2 regions of the Synechococcus sp. RS9916 genome follow, and region 1 is predicted to be linked to the other one. Evidence: predicted binding sites of a transcription regulator. Region 1 holds the regulator's gene; the other holds the start of a gene.
What was found. The regulator NtcA, encoded in region 1, controls nitrogen genes in cyanobacteria. The targets are predictions, from matches to a motif close to GTANCNNNNGNTAC.
Positions count from the first base shown of each region.

Region 2: RS9916_RS15015 (DUF4278 domain-containing protein) is a predicted target of NtcA. The motif match lies at 1,796-1,809, and genes of this name have one in related genera.

Region 1 is NZ_DS022299.1:2,446,246-2,450,453, forward strand. It holds gene pth (aminoacyl-tRNA hydrolase) at 1-169, shown strand, start outside; gene RS9916_RS12230 (DUF3146 family protein) at 166-423, shown strand; gene RS9916_RS12235 (hypothetical protein) at 401-844, opposite strand; gene RS9916_RS12240 (DUF3084 domain-containing protein) at 870-2,078, opposite strand; gene ntcA (global nitrogen regulator NtcA) at 2,140-2,814, opposite strand; gene rph (ribonuclease PH) at 2,929-3,696, opposite strand; gene RS9916_RS12255 (cob(I)yrinic acid a,c-diamide adenosyltransferase) at 3,887-4,208, shown strand, end outside.
Region 2 is NZ_DS022299.1:160,026-164,233, reverse strand. It holds gene RS9916_RS01045 (PhzF family phenazine biosynthesis protein) at 1-80, shown strand, start outside; gene RS9916_RS01040 (hypothetical protein) at 89-361, opposite strand; gene RS9916_RS14690 (hypothetical protein) at 473-637, opposite strand; gene RS9916_RS01030 (DUF411 domain-containing protein) at 966-1,454, shown strand; gene RS9916_RS15015 (DUF4278 domain-containing protein) at 1,853-2,320, shown strand; gene RS9916_RS01020 (cupin domain-containing protein) at 2,801-3,265, shown strand; gene RS9916_RS01015 (hypothetical protein) at 3,310-3,621, shown strand; gene RS9916_RS01005 (hypothetical protein) at 3,985-4,208, opposite strand, start outside.

The DNA.
Region 1 (4,208 bases):
TCGCACGGTGTCCCATGTGTTGGGCAGTTTTCATCAGGCGGAGCAGTCCCTGCTCAAGGACGTGTTGGATGAAGTGTTGCGGGGTGTCGATCTGATTCAGCGTCAAGGCTTGGAGCGGGCAGGCAACCGCCTCAATGGACTGAATCTGGCTCCGGAGGAGCCTGCGTGACCCCTCTCCCAGTTACCACGGCCCATCTGCGCGTGCTGAGGCAGAGCTTCCAGGACAAGTGCCTGGAAGGTGAAGTCAGTGCCGGTGGCTTCAACTGGCAGTTTTGCTGGACATTCGAAGGGGGCGAACTCACGGTGGAGCCTTCGTTAGGCCGGGCGTTGATCCAGGACGCCCTGCTGCGGTTTTTGGTGAAGGCCGACTATCACCTGGAAGCAGGAGGCGATTACACCTTCACCGTGCGGGCACGGTTCTGAGTCCAGGTCCTTGTTGGGGAGGATGGCTCCAGGTCAAGGGATGAGGGAGCTGATCTTCCAGCAAGACCAGCGCCGCGATGCCGTCCAATTCGCCGGGGGGGAGCTGGAGGCCCTTGGGCAAGAACCGCCGCCACCCGCGAGCGGGCCAGATTTGCCAGTAACGGTCTCTGGCGCGCAGGGTCGTGCCCGCTTCCTTCACGATGCGCATTGGAGCGAGGTGTTGGAGTTGCTGCTGCCATGCCTTGCTGGAGGTGCCATCGCCGATCACCAAAGCTTCCAGGGGTGTGTGTTGGTGCCACCGCTCCAGTTGGGTGCGAGTGTCGTCTGCAAGCACCACGAGGGCATCTTTGATTTCACCCTGGCTGCAGTCAGCCAGCACAAGGCCGCATTTGCTGCGACCGGGATCAACTGCAGCGACCATGCCGCGAAGGGGTGGCTGAGTTCGCTCAGTTACGGCGTTCATTGATGCGCGCTTGGGGAATGGTGCCGACCGGCTCGATCCGCACGATCACCGGATCTGCGGTGTCGCTGCGTTGATTGGCAATCACCTTCAGTTCGATGCGAGAGGGAGAACGACGCAGCAGCGTGCTGCCGAGTTGGTTCAGGGCATTGGTATCGAACTGCAAGCCTTGCACCAGCGACCCGCGTCGCTGCGCTTCAGCGAGAGCCGATGCCAGCAGTAGGTTGAGGCGGTTGCGCACGGCTTCGCTGTTGGTTTCATCCCGTTCCAGCGCGGTTCGGGCCAGCACCGCATCGCGTTGCACCACGGTGGTGTTAGGTCTGACTTCCGGGAAGGCGTAGACCACTTCCTCTCCCAGCAACACATTGGCTGCCGAGCGGATGTTCACAACCCAGGTTCCCGGCTTTGTGATGGTGGACTCGAGGCGCTGGATGTCATTGCGGGGCACCAACAGGATCTGGCGGTCGGGGGTTTCCCCAGGGAGCACGCGTTGGTAGGCCTGGAGATTGGCTTCCCGCAGCAATTGGTCGATCACCTGTTTGGCCTGGTTGGGACGATCCAAACGGAGCGTGGCGGTCGCTAAGGGCTGGCCGCTGCTGAGCACCACATTGCCGAGGCGCAGAGCGAGTCGCTGCTGTTCCAATTCGCGCAGTTCGGCTTCGCCCTTGCTGATGCGTGATCGCACGTCGGCCAGCTCGTTCTCTGTGCGCTGGATTTCTGCATCGCGGGCCTGGACATCCCGGCTGAGGCGCTGTCGCTCAGCTTCAAGCCGTTGCCGTTCTTTCTGCAGGGGCACCAGGGTTTGGCGCAGTGCATCGGCTTTCGCTTTGGCTGTTGTGAGATCCAGGCGGGCCTGCTCACTTTCCCGCTGGGCTTGGGAGAGAGAGCGGGCTGCTCCGGCCTGGGCTTCACGGCTGCGTTCCAGTTCGCTGCGGCTGATGCGCAATTTCTCTTGAAGCGCATTGAGCTCAAACAGACCGACCCGCAGTTGACGACTCACCAGCAGCAGCAATCCCAGCGAGAGCGCTGAAATCAGGCTGCCGGTCAGCACTGTGATCACCACAGCGGTGCTGCGGGGGCGAAGGCCCAACAGGCTGAGGCGCGCCTTTCCAACGCTGGACCCCAGACGATCGCCCAGGGTGGAGAGGACTCCACCAAGGACAAGCAGGATCAGGATCAGCAGCCAGCCGGTCAACGTCGTTCAGCGGTCGGGAAACGCTCAGGCCAACCGGCGACCATTGTCACCTGAAGATCCCTCAGCTGAACTTTTTGGCCAGCGCGATCGGATCCAACACCGTGATTTTTTTGCGGTCAATCTCCACCAGCCCGGCGTTGCGGAGATCGCCCAGCAGGCGAGTGATGGTGACGCGAGTCGAACCGATGGCTTCGGCGATCGCTTGATGGGACAGGCGCAGATCGATGGTGATCCCGCGATCGCCTGGCACGCCGAAATCTCTGCAGAGCACCAGTAGAAAACTCACCAGTCGCGACGACATGTCGCGGTGGGTGAGGGTCTCGATCATCGTTTCGGTCTGCAGAATCCGGCTGGAGAGGCCCTGCAATAACAGCAACCCCACACTCGCGTCCGCTTCGATCGCCTGACGTACGGATGCGGCGGGGGCTGTCAACATCTCCACGCGGGTGAAGGCCACGGAGTGATAGAAGCGATCGGAGCGATGGCCGGTCAGCAACGACAGCACACCGAACAGGCTGTTTTCCCGCAGCAGCGCCACGGTGATCTCTTCCCCTGACTCGTAAACCCGCGACAGGCGCACAGCACCGCGACGGATCAGGTACACCCGCTCTGCAGGATCTCCAGGGAAGAAGATCGTTTTATTGCGCTCCACCATTTCCGAGGTAGCGCCATCCAGTCCACGGATCACATCCAGGAGGGTGCGCTCCTTCTTCTCGGGGGTGTTCACCAGGGTCATCGGTCCCGGTACTGGAGTAACGGTACGGCTGAAGCCGTGCATGACTCCCGGCATGGATGGCTTTGCAGGTGACTGGAAGTTACGGATCAGTTCCGTAGTGCCGTGTAGCAACCATCACGAAATCGAGCGATTACGGAGCGCCTGGCGCTGGCTGTCCATCAACTGCTGCAGGCCTGGTTCAGCCAGATCCAGCAGGCCATTGAGTTCGCTACGGCTGAAGGCTGCTCCCTCGGCAGTGCCCTGGATCTCCAGCAGATGCTGGTGCTCGTCCATCACCACATTCAGATCCACATCCGCACGGCTGTCTTCGCTGTAGTCCAGATCGAGCAGTGGGGCGCTGTTCACCAGGCCCACCGAGACGGCGGCCACCTGCTTGGTGATGGGTTGGCGCGTCACCAGTCCCTGCGCCAGCAGTTGGTCGCAGGCGTGCTTCAGCGCGACCCAGGCCCCTGTGATGGATGCGGTGCGCGTGCCTGCATCGGCTTGGATCACGTCGCAGTCGATCAACAGGGTGTTTTCTCCCAGGGCTTCCATGTCGATGCAGGCCCGCAGGCTGCGGCCGATCAGCCGCTGGATTTCCTGGGTTCGCCCCGAGAGCTTGAGCAGTTCCCGGTTTTGGCGCTCGGGGGTGGAACCCGGCAACAGGCGGTATTCGGCACTCAGCCAGCCTTTGCCTTGTCCTTTCCGCCAGCGGGGCACGCCCTCCTGGTGACAGACGCTGCAGAGCACGGCCGTGCGCCCCGTGCGCACGATCAGGGAGCTTATGGCGAAGCCCATCGGATCCCAGTTGATGGCAAAGGGGCGAAGGTCTGCGGCGCTGCGGCCGTCGTTGCGCTCCTCGCCAGGCGTTGAGTGGGTGCCGCTGCTGCTGAGGCTGGTCATGGCGTTGTGGGGCGCAGGCGTGAATGGTCTGAGCCTGGCAGGGGCCGTTTGCCGGTTTCCACAGCCGCATGGGGAGAGAAGGGTGTCGGTCGACACCGTGACACCAGGGATAGTGTCAAAAGGCTTGTGAACTGATCCGGCGGCGCTAGGTTTGAATCCAGCGGGTCACCCCCGGACGCACGAGCTCTTGATGACAGCAAGCCTCAGCACCAGTCACCGTCCCGGCGAGGTCCGCAGCGCAGATCACCGGACACTGGAGCGTGCAGGTCTGCATCCTCTGCCTCAGCTGCCAGCTCGCCCTCCCCTGCATCTGGTGTCTCCAGAGGGGCAGCTGCAGGTGCATACCGCTCCCTATCGGGGCAGCTTTGCTTCCGTTTTGAGCCAGGCCCTGCGTGCTGCAGGTCTCGGCAGCCGGGTGATGGTGGTGCAGTTTCTCAAGGGAGGGGTGGCTCAGGGGCCTGATCGCCGCCTCACCCTTTGTGGCCGGCTCCAGTGGTTGCGGCCTGATGTTG
Region 2 (4,208 bases), 2.3 Mb from region 1:
ATGGCACGCGGGTGCTCATCAGCGGCCGGGTCGTGCCCTTTCTGCGCGGGACCCTGCACTTGCCTGACCCAGTGACCTGAGCCGAGCGTCAGTCTTCGTCGTCGAAGTCGGGCACCACCACGCGAAAAGGTCGGTTTTCTCCAGGGTCCTCGTTATCGAGGATGAAGGACCCGAGGTCTTCGTCGATATCAAAGACCACCAAGCCATCCTGGTCAGGGTGGACCCCTTTCATCTCAGGGTGACCGGAGAGCATCTTCTGCACCCGGCGCCAGTCCCCGACACGCTCCAGCACCTGCCGCACCACATAGTCGGTGAGGATCACTGCAACCAGCAGCAGGTTGAACACGAGAAGAAGAGTCATCAGCACCTCTCTCATTGAGATCACTTTAGGGCGCCCAGTCATCTCTGACAGGAGCATTCCACCCCAGTGGGGTTACTCAGCGATCAGGGGCCGCTACGGCAACAACGTCCGTCATCCGTCGTCGTCAGGCTCCGCACGCAGATGCACCACCACGCAGTGCTCCACACAAACACCGTCATTCAAATCACAACTGGTGATGCATTCGAAATACGACTCGATCGCATCGCGTTCCTCAAGAGCAGGATTAGTCACACTCGCCAGAGCCAGGGTCGCCATCAGAGAACTCCACCCGTCACAGTGCGATGACACTAAAACGAATGCGGGAGAAATCCTCCTCAGATTGCGAAGAACAAAGTACCCACGTTGTTGTACCTAACTCCTTCCAAATCCCTCTGAATTTAGCTGAACACAGCGATCAATGGAAATGCAGTGACCACCAGGGTCAGGACGATGAATGACCAGATCAACATCAAGCCAATACTGTGCTGATCAATCTCATGAAGTGTGGGGGTGCGTGTGACCATGGGTCCAGCGGCATCTGCCCCATTCCCTAGCCAGGATGCATGGGTGCTCACATCAGCATTTTCACTCCCCAAGCGGCTGCATGACTTCGCTGCAATCCCTGCTCCTGCGCATGACCGGCTATCTGCTCAGCAGCCTGCTGGTGCTGCTGGTTGCTGCGGCCAGTGCGCAGGCACAAACCAACCCCAAGGTGGTGGTGCATCGCTCCGCCAGCTGCGACTGCTGCACCTCCTGGGAGAACCACCTCAGCGCTGCTGGTTTTGTCATCACTGATGTAGTGAGCAACAACCTGGACGCAGTGAAATCCTCCAACGGAATCATCCCGGAGCTGGAGTCTTGCCACACCGCCCTGGTGGAGGGCTACGTCATCGAAGGGCATGTGCCAGCCGCCGCCATTCGCCGCCTACTAACAGAACATCTCTCCATTCGCGGCCTTACAGCTCCTGGCATGCCGATGGGCTCACCAGGGATGGACGATGACGGCATCACGCCGGAGCCCTACGCAGTGCTGGCCATTGACAAAAACAGCCACACAACCGTTTATGAGCACTATCCGCAAACGAACGAATGACTCACGATAGAGCAACAAATCAGCCCAATAATCGCATCGACGTGGGCTATCGGCTCAAAGAAGAAAACGGACACAAGCTTAAAACCCTCTGTGTCATCGACACCAACCCCAGAAAAATTAGCAACACCCAGTTTGCGGCTGCTGGAAAACCTCCGAGACATTGCCAACTGCGAAAGAGACAAGGCAATACATCCAACCGGCAAGATCCAAGAGCGACCCATCAATTGGAACAGCAGGATGCAAGACCTTTGCAAGACCTAAGCATTAGCACTTAAAACCAAGGGTGATAAAGAAAATCACAACAACTCGGACTCCGAGAGCCAAGCTTGCTTGAATACTTTGTAGCAATCGCTACCAACGTTCACCCCGCCCATGCGGGGCGCAGCTCGACTCAGGCCATGGAACGGGGACCTGAGCTTTCTCCGGAACAACTCATGACGACTCTTCTGTATCGGGGCAAGACGTACACCACTCACCACGAGCCTGCACCCAAGGCTTGCCGGGAACTGAATTACCACCAACAGCACTACAACACCTGCCGCGCCCAGCTGAAGCGCGATCACCATCCCCAGCTGAACTACCGCGGAATCCAATACATCAAGGACGCCCCCAAATCAGAGTGCGCGAGTGCCGAAGCGCGACTGCGTAACGACCGGCAGGCGTATCTGGCCGTGGCCCGCGACCTGGCCGAGGCCCAGTTCCAGCGCGGTGACGCAGAACTGGCCAAGCGATTATGGGAAGAAGTGGGAGATCGTGGGATGGACGTCGATCGCATCACCCATCTCCTCTATGGCTGCTGGTTCCAAGATGATGCCGAAGCCATGCGCGAAGCCGACGAGGAGTTTTTAGCGGCTCATCACGCTTGATGCCTTCAGCGTCGTTTTCACGGCATGAAACCCTTCTTTAAAGACAGCGACATCCAACATATGCTCTACTTTGCATGTGTTGGATCAGATCAAGAAGGAGCAATGATGCTTCAATCCAATCTGAGCACAAACACGCACCACAGCGCGACCTTGGATCGGAAGATTTTCAGAGCCAAGACCGATCCAAGTTAAAAACCTGACTGCATCTCAAACGCAATCCTGTTCAGCGAGCGCTAAGGATAGAAATCGCCGAAGGACCCAGTGCGCAGGCCAAAGCTCGGAATGGCTGATGGCGACCATCCACGATCAAGGTTCCCATCGGTTCGGCGCGAGCGTGATCAAGCTTCATGGTCGGCAAGTCGGGTAGACCCATTCGGCCTGGATGAGCTTCAGCATCCCCCTGCCACCACACCACTGACGATCCCCATCCGAGGACAGTTCGGAGAAGCTCGCCAGACTGATCGAAGCCAGCAGAGCACCATGGCCAGGATCCAGCCAACAACTGCCTTCGTGTCGGCCTTCCTTGCGCTGCTGGCCAACACGATGCTCCAAAGCCCGGCCGCCCTTGCCCACGGTGGCAGCAAGGAAAAGGCGTTGGGCATTCAGGTGGAAACCCTGGCGAAATCCACCCAGGAGTGGGATGGCGACACCCTGCCGGCCTATCCACGCAGCCAGCCCGAGATCCAGATCCTGCGCATCACCATCCCCGCCGGCGTCACCTTGCCGCTGCACACCCATCCGGTGATTAATGCTGCGGTGATCACCAAAGGGCGGCTCGAAGTGCAACTCAAGGGCGGCGGCACACGTGAATTCGGCGCCGGAGAAGCCCTGATTGAAGTCGTGAATAGGGTGCATTTCGGCAGAGCTCTGCCGGGCAGCGAGGTGGAGGTGATCGTGTTCTACGCCGGCACTCCAGGACTGCCAGTGACGGTGCTCACCCCCTGAGCGGTCCGAAATCCGCCAGAGTGCGGGGCCTCAGAACAACACCCATGACCCCTCCCAGCCGCGATCAGGTGCTTGCTGCGTCCGCCGGCTGGGTGGGTGCCCTGTTGAACGTGTTGCCCGGCCTGGGTGCGGGCTATCTCTACCAACGCCGCTGGAAGGCCTACTGGATCACCTCGATCCTCTCCACGGCCTGGTTTGTAGTGGGCGCTGCCCTTGGTGGAGGCACCTCGGGACCGGAAGCCCCCCAGAACCAGCTGATCGGACTGCTGGGCCTGGTGCTGCTCAGTGGTGTGACCGCCAGCGAAGCGGGCCTGGCGGTGAAGCGGGTGCGTGAGCAGCTGAACAGCGACGCCTAAATCGCCAACGGCGCCGGAATCACTGGCTTCGCCGCTTTTCCGAGCTTGTGGTTGTGGTGGTCCTGGAGGCTGCGCCTGGATTTCTCCACACGAACCAAGCGAGCCACCAGAGCTGCAGTGTCGTGGTCTGACAGATCGCCATCGTCTCTCCACTTCAAACAGGAGAGCGGCGAAGCAGGTATTGCCTTCATAGCTATGTACGGTCCGATGACCGACACATTACGGTCACTAAATCCTGACGACTAGAAAGGAAAGCTAAAGATCAATCAGTATTTTTGAGTATTAATCACCAAGCAAAATCAATTTTCTCTTTCACATTTTCTTTGGATTGAATGCGGCAGGCCGATGTGTGTCTGCGTCCGCTCATGAACGGCGGGCTGCACCGCGGCCATTACCGATCAACCCCAGATCAATGGCCAGACCCACGGCCACCACCAGCACGCCACTGAAACTCGACAGGCCTCCGAAACCCGCCACCGCCCAGCAATACCCCAGGGTCGTGGTGGGCAGCAGCACCAAGCCCAACAGAGGAATCAGAGGGTTGGGAACACCAAAGCCAGCGAACGGTGCCAGCACGAAGGCACTGT